Regions from separate parts of the Rothia sp. HMSC061C12 genome, predicted to be linked through region 1. Evidence: riboswitches for the same ligand, from Rfam matches in the RefSeq annotation. Region 1 holds a riboswitch; the other holds the start of a gene.
The links. Region 1 has a riboswitch for thiamine pyrophosphate ahead of HMPREF3055_RS05140 (bifunctional hydroxymethylpyrimidine kinase/phosphomethylpyrimidine kinase). Riboswitches for the same ligand answer to the same signal wherever they lie in the genome.
Positions count from the first base shown of each region.

Region 2: it holds a riboswitch for thiamine pyrophosphate, as region 1 does, so the genes downstream of both, HMPREF3055_RS03560 (ECF transporter S component) here and HMPREF3055_RS05140 (bifunctional hydroxymethylpyrimidine kinase/phosphomethylpyrimidine kinase) in region 1, are expected to answer to the same signal.

Region 1 covers NZ_KV821867.1:147,712-155,528, forward strand. Annotated here, with positions in the region: gene HMPREF3055_RS05125 (DEAD/DEAH box helicase) at 1-1,004, opposite strand, end outside; gene HMPREF3055_RS05130 (ABC transporter transmembrane domain-containing protein) at 1,399-3,279, shown strand; gene HMPREF3055_RS05135 (ABC transporter ATP-binding protein) at 3,281-5,029, shown strand; TPP riboswitch at 5,252-5,450, shown strand; gene HMPREF3055_RS05140 (bifunctional hydroxymethylpyrimidine kinase/phosphomethylpyrimidine kinase) at 5,439-7,196, shown strand; gene HMPREF3055_RS05145 (YoaK family protein) at 7,654-7,817, opposite strand, start outside.
Region 2 covers NZ_KV821854.1:28,048-35,864, reverse strand. Annotated here, with positions in the region: gene HMPREF3055_RS03580 (multidrug effflux MFS transporter) at 1-212, shown strand, start outside; gene HMPREF3055_RS03575 (aminotransferase class IV) at 470-1,372, opposite strand; gene HMPREF3055_RS03570 (energy-coupling factor transporter transmembrane component T family protein) at 1,722-2,519, opposite strand; gene HMPREF3055_RS03565 (ABC transporter ATP-binding protein) at 2,516-4,141, opposite strand; gene HMPREF3055_RS03560 (ECF transporter S component) at 4,228-4,860, opposite strand; TPP riboswitch at 4,919-5,019, opposite strand; gene HMPREF3055_RS03555 (DUF4235 domain-containing protein) at 5,287-5,520, shown strand; gene HMPREF3055_RS03550 (MFS transporter) at 5,681-7,105, shown strand; gene HMPREF3055_RS03545 (septin family protein) at 7,301-7,817, opposite strand, start outside.

The DNA of each region.
Region 1 (7,817 bases):
TCGGTACCGCAAATGACCTTGAGCAGGCCCTCCTGAGCCAGCTGCTCCACGAGGCGGCGGTACTTGGGCAGCATGCCCGCGTGGTGAATACCGATACCGGCACGCACCAGCTTATTCAGCGCCTTACCGAAGCCCGGACCGAAACGGAACTTCGCAATCAGCTCTGCAATGCGTTCCTTATCTTCCTTCGAAGCAATAGCCACCGACAGCAGCGCGTTCGCCTGCTCCAGCGCCGCCTTCTGCGAGAAGTGCACAATGTAGACCGGAGTCTGCTTGGTCTGCACGAGCTCCTGCACGGTTTCCTGAACCGGGGTGGTGGAGTAGTAGAAATGCAGCGGAATGGGACGCTCGGAGTGAGCCACCAGGTCACTCTCACGACCGGTCAGCGCCGTCATCTCCTCCTGGAAGCGAGTCGTATCGCCCAGGGTTGCGCTCATCAGCAGGAACTGCGCCTGCGGAAGCTCCAGCAGGGGAAGCTGCCACGCCCAGCCGCGCTGCGGGTCAGAGTAGAAGTGGAACTCGTCCATGATGACCTGGCACAGGTCCGCATCCTTACCCTCGCGCAGGGCAATATTGGCGAGAATTTCCGCGGTGCAGCAGATAATGGGCGCCTCCGTATTAATGGCGGAGTCGCCGGTAATCATGCCCACGTTCTCGGCGCCAAAAATATTGATCAGGTCAAAGAACTTCTCAGACACCAGCGCCTTAATGGGGGCGGTGTAGTAGGAGCGCTGACCGGTCGCCAGGCCCGTAAAATGCGCGGCAACAGCCACGGTGGACTTACCGGAACCGGTCGGGGTTGCCAGCACCACGTTATGTCCGGCTGCAATGCTCAGAACGGCCTCGTCCTGGGCGGGGTACAGGGTCATGCCGCGGGTCGAAATCCACTCGGTGAAGGATTCATAGATTTCTTCGGCGGTGAGGGGGTTGCCCTTAAAATCGCGTCGATTGTAGTCGCCGGGATTCTCACCCAGCGTGGGAGAAAGAAAATTCAAAATACTCATGAGGATTCCAGTCTATCGGGAATAGGGCGGGCGCGGGGGCGTTATCGTTACGAGGGAACAACTCGGCATAGGTGCAAAGTCGCGTGCTCTAATGCGGGAAAACCTAAAGTTCAGGTAGGGTGGAATAAAGCGTTTTAGATGCAGTGATGCACAACCTGGCGCTCAGAAGGTCAAAGGCACAGGGCTCCACACTGCAGAGCCTCACACCGCAGGGTTCCATGCCGCATAAATTACCGCCTAGGTTCAAGTCCGCCGATTGATGCCGGACCATACTGTGCGGTCGATACACGCCCCAAAATAAGTTGCATAAATGACGACACGCCCATCTATTGCGTAAATAGTGTTGCGTGCCACATTGATAAAGGAATAGGGTAAGAGAAAGGAGAGACGTTGAATGACTGAATACAACGCTGACAAGGCACAAGAAAACGCCGCGCGTGAAGAAGCTACGCATGAAGAATCCATGCATAACAAAACCACGCAGGAAAAAGCCGCTCAGAAAAAATCTGCACCGGAAATAACCGGCAGCGAACTGCGCAAGGCCGAAGAAGAAGCCCTCAAAAAGCGCCTCGCCCTGCGAGTCACCGCGCCCGGACACAAATACCCCTGGCACCGCTGGGCAATCCCCGTCGCGGGTGAAACCACCGCGGGTACCGGTGCGATTCTTATCCCCGTCATGGTGGGTCAATTCATCAACCAGCACATCGCCGGCAAAGCCCCCGACGCCTGGCCCATGTTCTGGGTGGTCGTCGCAGCCATCACCTTCATCGTGATTAATGAGTTCTTCGGCTGGGGCACCTCCATGACCCTCAGCGCGGAACTTAGCCGCGACTGGCGTATCTACATCAACCGGCTCATGGGGCGCACCCGCGCTGGCGTAGACTCCGGCGAAGCGGTCACCGTCATGAACAAAGACGTACGCCGCATTACGGATGTCTACTTCTCGTTGCCGCTATTCGTCAACGCCATGATCATCGCGACCCTCGGTGCCGTGCAGCTCTGGCTCATCAACCCCGTCACCGCGGTCGTCACCCTTATCGGCACGCTCATTGTGGTCGGCGTCATCGCCTGGTACTCGACCTTCCTCGAATCCAAAATCGGCGAATACCGTGAAAAGGACGGCGAAGCCTCCTCACGCGCCTCCGACATCGCCACCGGTCTGCGCACCATCGCCGGCCTCGGCGCCGAAGAACAGATGCGTGAACGCTACCACCGCGGTACCGACGAAGTTTTCGACAGCTACATGCGCTACGAAAAGACGCACCGCTGGATGTTCCTCATCCGCGCGCTACTCGGTGGCGCCGTGACCCTGCTCGGCATCGGCTTCGCCCTCACCGGCCACGTCGAAAACGGCCGCTGGGTATCCGATACGCCCGCCGCGTCCCTGGTGACCGTCGCCTCCATTATCGCGATGATGGGCGGCCCCATCTGGATTACCCAGAACTTCCTCACCGCATGGCGATACGCCAAGATTGCGCTCGCCAAGGTCGCCCGCCTCGAAGGTCACGCGGGCGTACGCCAGGGCGTGCTGAAGAGCCCGCGCACCGACGAAGAAATGGCGCAGCTGGCACGCGCCGAACAGGCAGTCGAGGCGAGCACCCTCGAGGTGCCCGTACCCGTCGCCCCCGCCGGTGCAAGCAACCCGCGCATCGTGTACGTCAACCCGCGCGACTACAACCTCACCGCGCAAGACTACGCCGAGGCGCTTGCCCGCACCCTGCGACGCGGGGGAGAGGACCTCAAGGACGCAACCGGTCGCCGCGTGCTGCTGAGCGAACCCAACCCCATGATTTTCGCGGGAACCCTGCAGGAGCACCTGCGCTTGGGCACCGTGCCGAACCCCGACGAGGAGCTGGCACAGGCAAAGGATGAGGAACTGCTGAAGATTACCGACTCCCGCGAAATCGCCTACCGACTGGGCGGACGCAACCCCGAAGACTACTTCGCCGCCCGCATCACCAGCGAAGGCGCGAACCTCTCCGGTGGTCAGCGTCAGCGTCTGGCGCTCGCCCGCGCACTCGCACAGGACGCGCAGGTGCTCATCCTGACCGAGCCGCTGAACTCCGTGGACGAACCCAGCCAGCGCTACATCTACGATGCGATGGAAACCCAGATCGGTAGCGACCGCCTGCCCGTCGGCTACCCCGGCCTGCTACAGGATTTGGAGCAGGTCTACGTTGTCTCCACAACCGCGGAGACGACCCGCCGCATGGAACGCGACGGCTACCCGGAAACCACTCAGTCTGAAACCACTCAGAATCAGGAGGTGAACTAGCATGGCAAAGCAGCTCCCCATCGAAACCCCCGCCTACGTGGCACGCCGCATGTGGAACTACCTCGCGGCGCATAAGGGGCGAGCCCTCTACACCTTCGTCATCTACATGGTCAGTACCCTCATGGGTGCGGTGGTGCCCCTGCAGATTGGTGCCACCGTGGACGACGTGGTGGCGGGCAAGTTCTCCAGCTACCCGTGGCAGCCGATTCTGATTATCCTGGCGGCGTTCATCGTGCAGGCAATAACCCTCATGGTCTCCTCGTACAGCGCGGCGCGACTGGGTGCGCTCGTCACCCGTGACGCCAACCAGGACACCCTCGACGGCACCCTCGACCTGGACGCACGCACCGTGGAAGAAGCCGGCAGCGGCGACCTGCTCACCCGCGTGACCGACGACCTGTCCTCGGCAGCCAAGTCCGTCAGTGAGGACCTGCTCGGCGCGATTTACGTGCTGCTGTACTTCCTGATCTCCACCATCTCGCTAGCGGTTGTGAGCCCGGCTATGGGCCTGATTATGCTACCCATGATTGCCGGTCTTGCCCTCATCATGTCGAAGATGCTGCCGCTCATGGCGGCACGCAACCAGACCACCCAGGAGCGCGTGAGCGACCTCAACAGCGTGCTGACCGAGAACATTCGCGGCACCTCCACGATCCGTGAGCTGGGCGTTCACACCGCCCGCGAAGACGCCTTCGCCGGCGAGAACAAGCGCCAGTTCGCCGCGCAGCTGGGCATGGTGCGCATCCGCCAGCTGTACTTCACCGTGGACGCTATCAACGCCTGGATCCCCACGGTTCTGTGCATGCTCTGGGGTGCCGCCTGCGTGGCTCTCGGCTGGGCAAGCTGGGGCGCCGTAGCGACCGCCTCGGTCATGGTTTTCAGCCTGCGAACCCTCGCCGACATGCTGAACCACCACGTCAGCAGCCTGCGTATCATGCTCGTGAACATGGGCCGCGTGTTCGGTGTGGTCTCCCTGGCGAAGAAGCAGCGTGAGGCGCGTGCACAGCACCGCGCCGAAGCGTTCGCCGCCGTGTCTGATGAAGCCGTGAAGAACCCGGAGTACGCCATTGACTGCACCGACGTCTCCTACGGCTACTCGCCGGACGCCCTCGTTCTGGAAGGCATCAACCTGAAGATTCGCCGCGGTGAGGCGCTTGCCCTGGTGGGTCGTTCCGGTTCGGGTAAGACCACCCTGGCTCGTCTGATTGGTGGTTCGCTGACCGCCCTGGACGGCACCATCACCGTGATGGGTCGCCCGGTCGGTCACGGCGACTTCCCGACCGATGCCGCCGCCGACGGCCGCCCGCGCCTGCTGGTCTGCACCCAGGAAGCGCACGTCTTCTTCGGTACTCTCGCCGATAACTTTACGGTGGTCGTGCCGGATGCAACCGTCGAGCAGATGCGCGAGGCGCTGGACGCTATCGGTGCCCGCTGGTGGCGCGACCTGCCGCAGGGCATGGATACTGTCGTGAGCGGCGCGGATTCGCCGCTGACTCGCGATCAGATTCAGCAGCTGGCACTGGCACGTATTGTGCTTGCTGACCCGCACGCCGTGATTCTGGACGAGTCCACCACCCAGCTGGAGCTCGCGGACGCAACCGAGTCCCTGAGCGCCGTGCTGGCGAACCGTGCGGTGCTGATCATTTCGCACGATGCGCGTATCGCCTCGCTGGCTGACCGTGCGGTCCTGCTACACGAGGGTAGGATCATTGCGGAGGGTTCACCGGCAGAGATTTTCGCCCTGACCTAAGCTCTGACCTAAGCCCGGAGGAGAAGCCCGGCTGATAGTGCCCGGCACTGCGTGAAGCGGTGCCGGGCACTACGTGTTTAACGGGTGGTTTCCGTACAAGGGTGCACTGAAATCGGCGGCGGGGAGCCCTTGCAGTAACGCAGGACTCAAACGAAAATTTCGGAGAGATTCACTTGTCACCCGCAAAACTTTCAGTTACTAAGAATCATTGTGATAACCTGGCAGAGCGATATGGGGTGCCTTGAGACGCCCGCGACCCGCTAACCCGCCCAACTGACCGCCCAACGAAGGGCTACGGCACAGCGAAGAGCTACGGCACAGTGGGCGCACGAAACGGTGTAAGAACACTCAAGGCTGAGAGAATCACCCATTGAACCTGCTCTAGTTCGAACTAGCGAAGGGATTATCGATGATGGCAGAGCAGCCTACCGCGCCCGCGTGCGCACCCACTACCAACCCTGTACCCGGCGCGAGCGCCTCCGGAACCTCCCGGGCACCCCAGACAGCTCAGGTACCTCAGGCAGCTCGGGTGCCGAGGGTTCTCTCCATTGCCGGAACCGACCCCTCCGGCGGTGCAGGTATTCAGGCGGACCTCAAGTCCATTGCCGCATCCGGCGGTTACGGCATGTGCGTGACTACCTCACTGGTCGCCCAAAACACGTGCGGGGTTCGTGAAGTATTCACCCCGCCCCTGGAATTTTTGACCGCGCAGCTTGCCGCCGTTTTTGATGACGTCACGGTTGACGCCGTGAAAATCGGCATGCTCGGCGACGCAGACACGATCCGCACCGTCCGCACCTGGCTGAGCGAGCATCCGGTGCCCGTGGTTGTGCTCGACCCGGTCATGATTGCTTCCAGCGGTGACCGCCTGCTGCAGGCGGAAGCGGAGCAGGCGCTGCGCGATCTCGTGCCGCTCGTGAATGTGATTACCCCGAACATTCCGGAGCTTGCCGTGCTCTGTGAGAAGGAGCCCGCCCAGACTTTCGATGAGGCGCACGAGCAGGCGGCGAACCTTGCGGCGGCGACCGGAACTACCGTGATTGTGAAGGGCGGCCACCTGTGTGGTCAGGACGCCGGTAACACCGCGGTCTTCCCGGACGGCACCTGCGCGCACGTGCGCACCCCGCGTCTGGACAGCCGCAATACGCACGGCACCGGATGCTCCCTATCCTCTTCGCTGGCAACCCGCCTGGGAGTGGAGCTGCTCCAGCACGCCGAAGTCGCAGAACACACCGCAGAGCAGAGCGTTCTGACCAGCGAAGACACCCACCGCGCCCTGCAGTGGAGCACCCGCTGGCTCCACGAATCCATTGCCGCAGGTGCCGGGCTACAGGTCGGCTCCGGTGAGGGCCACGGCCCGGTGGACCACGCCGCCCGTGCCCGCCGCCTGGAGGCTGCCGCCTCCGCATACCCGTGGCATCACCTGCTCGCCACCACCGACTCTGAGGGCAATACTCTGGACGGCACCAGCCCGGAGCGTCTGCTGCCGGTCAGCCCCGTGCCCGCCGGTGAAGCCGTCGTAAAGCCCGCCGGTCCCTGGACCGCCGCCCTCTGGGCAGCCGGTGGCGAAACCTGGCACCAGATCCTGGACCTGCCCTTCGTGCGTGCCCTCGGTGACGGAACCCTCGACGAGGACCTGTTCGCCTTCTACCTGGACCAGGACGCCCTTTACCTGCGCGACTATTCGCGTGCGCTCGCGACTCTCTCGGCACGTGCTGATGCCGCTGAGGCGCAGGTGCACTGGGCCGCCGGTGCGCATGAGGCGATTGCCGCCGAATCGCAGCTGCACGAGGGCTGGCTGGCGAACCGTGCGCGTCTGGGTGGGCCCTCGCCGATTACGATGGGGTACACGAATTTCCTGCGTGCCTCCGCCGCTGGTGATGATTACGTGGTCGGTGCCGCCGCTATCTTGCCCTGCTACTGGCTGTACGAAGAGGTGGGCGCTGTGCTCTCCTCGCAGAATCATGCGGACCACCCGTACGCGGAGTGGCTGAGTATGTACGGTGGCGAAGAGTTCGCCGCCGACGTGGCGCGTAGCCTCGCGGAGGTGGAGCGTGCGTTTGAGGCGGCTTCACCGGCTCAGCGTGTGCGTGCGGCGCGGGCGTACCTGTCGGCGTGCGTGTACGAGCGTGAGTTCTTTGACCAGGCACACCGAGCATTGCGTTAGTTCGTCGGGCGCTGCGCTAGAGGCTCGCGCGGGGTTTGGGACGCCGGTGCTTTAGGTGCCGATTTTGGGGCTGAATACCGCCCCGGCATGGCGTGAGATGGGTGATTGATGCTTCACTCAACCTGCCGCCGGTTCGGGTGCCTTGCCGGTTATGCTTAAGGCGTCGGTGAAAACCGTTAGCGGCAGGATTCCGGCCCTCACCCAACTGGCTGATGTACCTGCCGCGCCCGCACCTCTACGGCGTGTAACCGACCAGTTTGGCCCGTCGCAACCACCTCATCCAACCCCCGCGGCGGGCCAAACGCCTTCCTTCCCAGTTTTCGGGGCTTCGTTTGAAAGCGTGTGGCGTGTAAATCCCGCATAGAAATATCCCGTGCAGATACTCTCATCTGCACGGGATATTTTGCTGTTCTGTTTTCTGCTCTGCCCTCGTCTATAGCCGCAGATTGGGTGAATCTTATGCGCCCTGGTTCTCACGAACCTCTTTCTTTTCCGCCTGGTAGCCGAAGCAGAACGCAGCGCCCGCGATCAGCGCCGCCAACCAGATGGAAAATACGCCAAACCATCGGGTGACAAGCGCCATGAGAATCACGCCAGCTATGAAAGAGGCGACTACGAGAG
Region 2 (7,817 bases), on a different contig from region 1:
GTACGATTCAGGCTCTGCTGGGTGCGTTGGCGGCGCCGCTGGTGTCGTTTGCTGGTGAGCATGAGTACCTGCCGATGGGCTTCTCCATTCTGGGTTTCGCGGTCCTGACGGCGCTGGTGCTGTGGACTACGCCGCGTAAGGATTCGGACTACTCGGCTGACGGTAAGAGCCACGGCGCTGGTGAAGGTCAGGGTGCTCCGGCGGGCCACTAACCTGTTGTTTTTTGTGTAGCTAAAGCCCCGGATGGGCGACCCGCTAAGGGTTGCGCGTCTGGGGCTTTGCTGTATTTGCTGTAGCAGTTAGGGAGGCGCCCGCACTCTTCCTTCGCTCCTACAGGGAACCCGCCCTCGCAGAGCTCGGGCACCCTGATGTCGCTTCAGGAAGGTACGACACCTCCGCACTTGGTCTGCAGACAGCACAAAGGGACGGTATTATCCTCGCTCGGATAATACCGTCCCTTTTTACGCGTTTAGCTCTGTTGCGCCAGGTAGTTCAACAGGGTCGCGGTCAGCTCCGGGTCATGCGCCAGTGCCGTGCCGTTCAGGTGAGTCACCGGCGCAATCAGACGCACCGACGACGCCAACCACACGCCGTCCGACTCGAACAAATCCTGCGGGTAGAGCGGTCCGAAGCCCAGCTCCCAGCCGGCCTGGCGTGCCGCCTCGAACACCGCACCCTGCGTGGTACCGGGCAGGATGCCGTGGCTCGGCTCAGGCGTGTACAGCACCTTCTTGCCGTCCTCAATCTTGGCGACCAGCACCGAGGAGGTGGCGCCCTCCAGCACGCGACGCTCGTCGGTGATGAAGATAGCGTCATCCGCGCCGCGCTCCTGCACGTATCGCAGGACCGCCATGTTCACCGCGTAGGAGAGGGTCTTCGCGCCCGCCAGCAGCCACGGGTAGGCGCTGTTGTCCATCGGCTCGTGGCCGCGCGGCAGCAGCATCGCCTTCACGCCCTCGGTGCGGCGCTTCACGATGGATGCGGGCACCGGCGACGCCATAATCAGCGTGTACGGGCCCGGCTGCATGGAAGTCACCGCCTGGGTGGGGCCGCGCGAAATAATGATCTTCACGATGTGCTCTTCACCCAGCGCCGTTTCGGCACCGGGGGCCGCCTCACGCATGAGGCGCTCCACCGCCGAACGCAGAATCTCGGGTTCCGGGTCGGGTAGATCCAACATGCGCGCCGATGATTCGAGGCGGGACAGGTGCATGCCGAGCTTACGCACGCGACGGTTGACGGACAGCATGGTCTCGAAGACACCGTCGCCGCGGGTGAAGCCCTGGTCATCAACGCTGATGAGGGGCACGGACGGGTCAACGAAGATGCCCTGCGGGTTCTGCTCGTTCAGAAGAATTACGGTACTAGACATAGTTTTATTGTACGTTCGCTACTGGTTCCTGAAAGGGCTCAGAGGGTGCCGCGTTTTCCGGAGGTGCCTGTACCTTCCTGTTCGGCAGTAGCGGGTGGAGCCGCGTTTTCCGGAAGCGCCCTCAGGGTGCCCGAAGCGAAGCAAGGGCGGGTGTCGTCTCCCAAGCAGAGCTAAACACGTACAAAAAGGGACGGTATTATCCGTAGCGACATCAGGGTGTCCGAAGCGAAGCGAGGACGGGTGCCCCTGTAGGAGCGAGGATGATGCCGTCCCTTTTCGCATATCTGGAGAAGCGCTGTAGGAACGAGGACGAATACCGTCTCCCAAGCGGAACCAGAAACGAAACGGACTAGCCCCAGAGGAACTGGATCGTACCCGCCGCAATAGATGCACCGTACGCAACAGCGATAATGACGGCGGCGGCAATGCTCACGTGCACGTCACGCGGCGAATAGGACGGTACGCGAGCCCAGGTGCGTTCGCCTGCGCCGAAGCCGCGCGCCTCCATGGTGATGGCGAGGCGGGAGCCGCGGCGGATAGCCTGCACGAGCAGGGCGAAGCTTTGCCCGCCGAAGGTTTGGGCGCGTCCGGCGAGGGATTGGCCTGCACCGAGTCCGCGGGCGCGTCGTGCCTGGCCGAGGGCGTTCCATTCGGCGAAGAGGATGCCGACGAGGCGCAGGGCGGCAACGGTGGCGAGCACGAACCGGGAGGGCAGTTTGAAGGTTTGTGCGAGGGAGTCGCCGAGGTCGGTGGGGTCGGTGGTGAGTACGAATGCGAGGGTGGGCAGGACCATGGCGAGGGAGCGGATCATCATGGCTGCGCCGACGGCGGCGGAGTCGGTGGTGATGGTGTTGAAGCCGAGGTCGAGGATGGTGGTGCCGCTTTTGGCGCTGAGCATGGCGACGGACCAGCCGGTGGTGATGACGGCGATGAGGATGGGCCAGAAGCGGGCGAGGACGTTGACGGGTCGGAATCCGACGAGGATGAATCCGAGCAGTTCGAGGGCGAAGAGGATTCCGGAGGTGAGGGGGTCGCGCACGATGAGTGCGGCGATGATGAGGGTGAAGGAGACGATGAGTTTTACGCCGGCGTTGAGGTTGCTGAAGTAGCTGGTTCGGTCGATGGTGCCGAAGAAGTCGGTGTTCATGCGTTCTCCTTTCCGGGGGTTGCGGTGGCTTCGAGGGTGATGTGGTTGCCGCCGAGTGCGGCGGTGTAGTCTTCGTCGTGGGTGATGGAGATGATGGCGGTGCCGCCTGCGAGGAGTTCGCGGATGAGGTCGACGAGTTCTGCCCAGGTTCGTGCGTCTTGGCCGAAGGTGGGTTCGTCGAGGATGAGGATTTTGGGTGCGGTGGCGAGTGCGGAGGCGACGGAGAGCCTGCGTTTTTCGCCGCCGGAGAGGGTGAAGGGGTTGGCGTCGAGTAGGTGGGTGAGGCGTAGGCGGGTTGCGAGTTCGTTGGTGCGGGCGGTGAGGTCGTCTTCGTTGAGGGGGCTGCGGGTGAGTGCGGCGAGTCGGCGGGGGCCGAGTTCGAGTTCTTCGCGTACGGTTCCGCGGATGAACTGGTATTCGGGTTCTTGGAAGACGTAGCCGATGCGGCTGAGCATTTGGGCGGGGGTCCAGGTGGGAATGTCCCAGTGGGCGCGCTCGCCGCCGTGGTTGCTGCCGCGCTCGCCGTCGTAATTACGCAGCGCGTCGGTGGCGGTGAGGGTGCCGTCGGTGGCGGTGAGGAGCCCTGCGAGGGTGAGGGCTAGGGTTGATTTGCCGGCGCCGTTGGGGCCGAGCACGCTGAGGTGTTCGCCGGCGTGCAGGGTGAGGTTGATGCCGCTGCGCAGTACGGGCAGGTCGGTGGGTACGGGTGCGGGGGTGTCGCCGAGGCGTTTGATGGTGCGTCGGCGTGCGCGTCGTTGTTTGGGGGTGGGTTGTGCGCGGGTGATGCTGAGGTTTTCGGCGCGAAGTAGCGCCTCGCCGTGCTCGCCGCCCTGGTTATCGCTGTCGCTCTGCGGTGCACGCGGCACGTAGTTGGGTACCCACACGCCCGCGTCGATGAGGTCTTGGCGGGCTTCGGTGAGTACGGTGTCGGGTACGCCGTCGTGGGTGATGGTGCCGCCTTCGCCGAGCACGATAATGCGGTCCATGTGCGGCGCCCAGATGCTCACGCGGTGTTCTACGACGAGCAGGGTCGCTCCGGTGGCTTGCGCGGCGGCAAGGATGCTGTCGCGTACTTCCTGCACGCCGGAGGGGTCGAGGTTGGCGGTGGGTTCGTCAAGGATCATGGCGCCGGGGTGCATCGAGAGGATGCCCGCCAGGCCGAGGCGCTGCTTCTGTCCGCCGGACAGTGCGCTGCTGGGGTGGTCGAGGGGCAGGTGGTTGAGCCCTACTGCGGTGAGGGCTTCGGTGACGCGGTCCCAGATTTCTTCGCGGGGTACGCGCAGGTTTTCGGGGCCGAAGGCGACGTCGTTGCCGACGGTTGCCATGACGATGGAGGATTCGGGGTCCTGCTGCATCATGCCTGCGGTGCCGCGCGCTTCGGCGGGTGCTTGCCCGTTGATGGTGATGGTGCCGCCGGCGGATTCGCCGTCGTCATCATGGAGCACACCGGCGATGGCGTGCAGGAGCGTCGATTTGCCTGCGCCGGAGGTGCCCAGTAGCAGGACTTTTTCACCGGGGTTGATGGTGAGGTTGAGTCCGCTGATGACGGGTTCTGGGCGTCCGGGGTGGTGCCAGCTGAAGTTGTTGAGCTCGATGCGCGCCCCGCGCGGTGTTGCTTCCATGATGGTTCCTTAGCCTTTGTGTGGCTGCTGTAGTGTGCCGAGTGGTGACTCGTGGTGAGTGACTAGGGGTGGCTAGTTGCTGACGGTTAGCGGCGGGTCTTGCCGGATGCCAGCGAGGAGAGCACACCGGTCTTGGCGAGGTTCTGCACGAGAATCCACGCGAGGAAGCCTGCGATCACTGCGCCGGAGATGACGGCGCACGCTACGTAGATGATTGCCTTGACCGGTTCCATGTCAGGGTAGTAGATGAAGATTTCGTTAACACCCATGAACAGGCCGCTGAGCGCACCGGCGAAGACCGCTACGAATGCGTCCCAGCGACGGTAGCGGAAGATTGCGAAGGCGATTTCAGCGCCAACGCCCTGGAAGAAGCCGGCAATCAGGATTTCACCACTCCACGCGCCGCCGGTGAAGAGCACGGAGATGAATGCTGCGACGATTTCACCGAAGAGTGCCGCACCGGGCTTGCGGATGAGCAGGCCGCTGAGGGTGCCGCCGAGCAGCCATGCGCCGGCGACGATGGGGCGGAATTCGGGTGCTGCTACGAGTGCAGTTTTGGCGGCGGGGCCGACTGCGATGTCCCAGATCCAGAAGATGACGGCGCAGGCTACTGCGATAACTGCGGCGATAACGATTTCGTTGACTCGCCAGCGCAGGTTCGGCTTCTTCGATTCTGCCTGGCTAGATGCCTTGGAGGCGGGGGTTACGTTCTGCGACATTGGTGGTCCTTCCTTCGTTGGAAGGGGAATGTCCTCGCCCTCTGAATGGACGAGGGCATTGAGAAGAAATTCGACTCCCTACGCCGGTACTAACCGGATCAGGTTCGAGGGTCTGCTTAGCACTCTCAGCGCCTCGGTGGCGCTCCCCTGTCGTTGTGGGCTTCCTTGTCCGTACCGTTTTGGTGCGGGCGGAAGTCCAGGTTCGATTGTAGGCGTGTCTGGCTGTTCGCGCCAATTTGCCGCTTTTTGTTTCGTTCTTCTGCCCACATTACAGAATTGCACGGTGTACAATTTTGGGACGGAGAGGCTCCAAGGCGGCACGAACGCCTTAAACCCTATACGCTAGGGAGTGGCGCTCTTTTCTCACCCAACCCCGAAGGGGTTCACGGGCAGGACGCCGCATCGTATACAGCTAAGGAGATACACATGAACCCCGTCGCTAAGCTTGCCATTGCGGGTATCAACATGGGCGCTGCTGCCCTGGTTGGTAAGGGTCTGGGCGCAGCCTGGACCAAGGCTACCGGCAACCAGCCTCCCGCCATTTCCCACGACTCTGAAGACACCCTGCGTCAGGTCATCCTCTGGACCGTTCTGACCTCCGTCGTCGGTGCTGTAGTGAGCTTCGGTATTGCTCGCCTGCAGCGTCGTTTCTTCAACTAAGACTTTGCGCTCTCCGCGCGAAAGTTCATGAACTAGGCGGTACGTATCTCCACTCGGTACGTACCGCCTGGTGTTCCCTCTTCAGCACGCCCGCCCCACTTCAGCCGGTTTCATGCCGCCGCTACGCTGAAGCGCCACCTCGGCATCCGAAAGCACAACTATGACTATTTCTTCTCCCCGCCCTAAGACGAAGGCTCCGCGTAGGGTCGTTGACCACGCGAACAGCCGCCGTTCGGTCGCGTCCTGGGTCATGTGGGATGTTGGTTCGTCGAGCTTCGACTCGATTATGATGACCTTCATCTTCACCGTGTACCTGACCAGTAGCTATTTCGGCACTCCCGAAGAGACCTCCTCGGCGCTGTCTCTGGGTCTGACCATTGCAGGGTTCCTCATTGCGATTCTGGCGCCGGTGACCGGTCAGCGTAACGACAAGTCTGGCCGCGGCATCTTCTGGCTCGGCGTGAACACGCTACTGCTGGTCGCTTCGATGGCGGCGTGCTTCTTCGTGGCTCCCACCCCGCAGTACCTGTGGCTTGGTGTGACCCTGATTTCTGCAGCGAGCGTGTTCAGCGAGTTCGCGTACGTGAACTATAACGCCGTGCTGCCGCGCATCTCTAACCCGGACAATATCGGTAAGATTTCGGGCGCTGGATGGGCTGCCGGCTACATTGGCGGCATCCTGGCGCTGGCTGTGGTGCTGTGGGGTTTTGTGCTTACCCCCGAGGTGCTCGGCCTGACCACCGATAACGCCCTGAATATCCGTGCGGTCGCGCTGTTCGCCGCCGCCTGGTGCCTCATCTTCTGCGTGCCGCTGCTGGTGCGTATGCGCACCCGCGAGCGCTTCCTGCCGGAGGTGCTGCCCACCCGCGAGCTGCGTTTCCTGGAGCTCGGTATGGAGCGTCTCTCCCCGGCTCGTCAGGGCGGTCTGCTCGCCTCCTACAAGGCGCTGTGGCGCACCATTAAGCGGCTGAAGATGACGTCCCCGCAGACGCTGTGGTTCCTGATTGCTTCGGCGGTGTTCCGTGATGGTCTGTCCGGTATTTTTACGTTCGGCGGTATTCTTGCGGCGGGCACGTTCGGTTTCAGCACCTCCGAGGTGATTCTGTTCGGTATTGCCGGTAGCGCCGTCGCTGCGGTTGGTGCGATTCTGGGCGGCTACCTGGATGACTACCTGGGCCCGAAGGCGATTATTGTTATCTCGCTGGTCGGCATTATTTTGGCGGCTACCCCGTTGCTGTTCTTCCCCGAACGGGGCGTGTTCTGGGTATGCGCCCTGCTGCTGTGCCTGTTCGTGGGCCCGGCACAGTCGGCGTCCCGCACCTTCTTGGCTCGCCTGGCTGATCCCGGTACTGAGGGTGAGCTGTTCGGCCTGTACTCGACCACCGGCCGTGCGACCAGCTTCCTGGCGCCGATGCTGTTCGGCCTGTGCGTGAGCATCATGGGCGCGCAGATTTGGGGTGTGCTCGGTATTTTGATCGTTGTGGTGGCGGGTCTGCTTCTGCTGCTGCCGGTGAAGGCACCCGGTCCGTTGCGTGTGCGTGCGGCTCGCCGCGAGCAGAAGCGCCGCGACAAGGCTGCCCAGTAAGGCAACCCAGTAAAGCATGCGGGGCTAAGCGTCCTGCAAACCGCCCTTGCGAACCCCCGCGCAAACCCGTAAACGCAAAGGGAGGGGCGGGTAGAAGAATGATCTTCTACCCGCCCCTCCTTTGTGCTTAAGCAGTGCTTATCAAGCGGAGCTCAGTAAGCCGCGCCAGAGAGCTATACCAGAGAACCGCAGTGGCTAGTCCTCCACCACGTCATCTTCATCGTCAGAGGCAGCGTCCTCAGAGGAATCCAGCGCAATCTGCTGCTCCTCCTCATCCAAAACCTCATCGCTAGTCAGCTGAGCCCAGGTCGCATCATCAATCAGCGGATCATCAATCACGCGAACCCACAGCATCGAACCAGCCGCCAAAGCGCTCAGATTCTCGTCATACGCCTCCGCAGGCAGACCCTCAAAAATCTCAGCCAAACGCGCAAACAAGTCATCGTACGAAATGTCGCCCTCAGCCTGCAGCCAGCACTCAGCCGCAAAATCAGACAGCTCATTCAGCTCAGTGTCACACAGCAGCAAGAACGGGCCGTCCTCACCCACACGCACACCCGAAGTACCCGGCATACGAGAAACCGCAATCGTACCGTTCAAGAACACACCCGGCAGGTGATCCTCAGCCGTGTACTTCTCCAGCTTCTCAACCTCATCAGCGTTCGGCAGCTCATCACCATTCAGCAGATCCTGAACCAGCGGCAGAGTATCC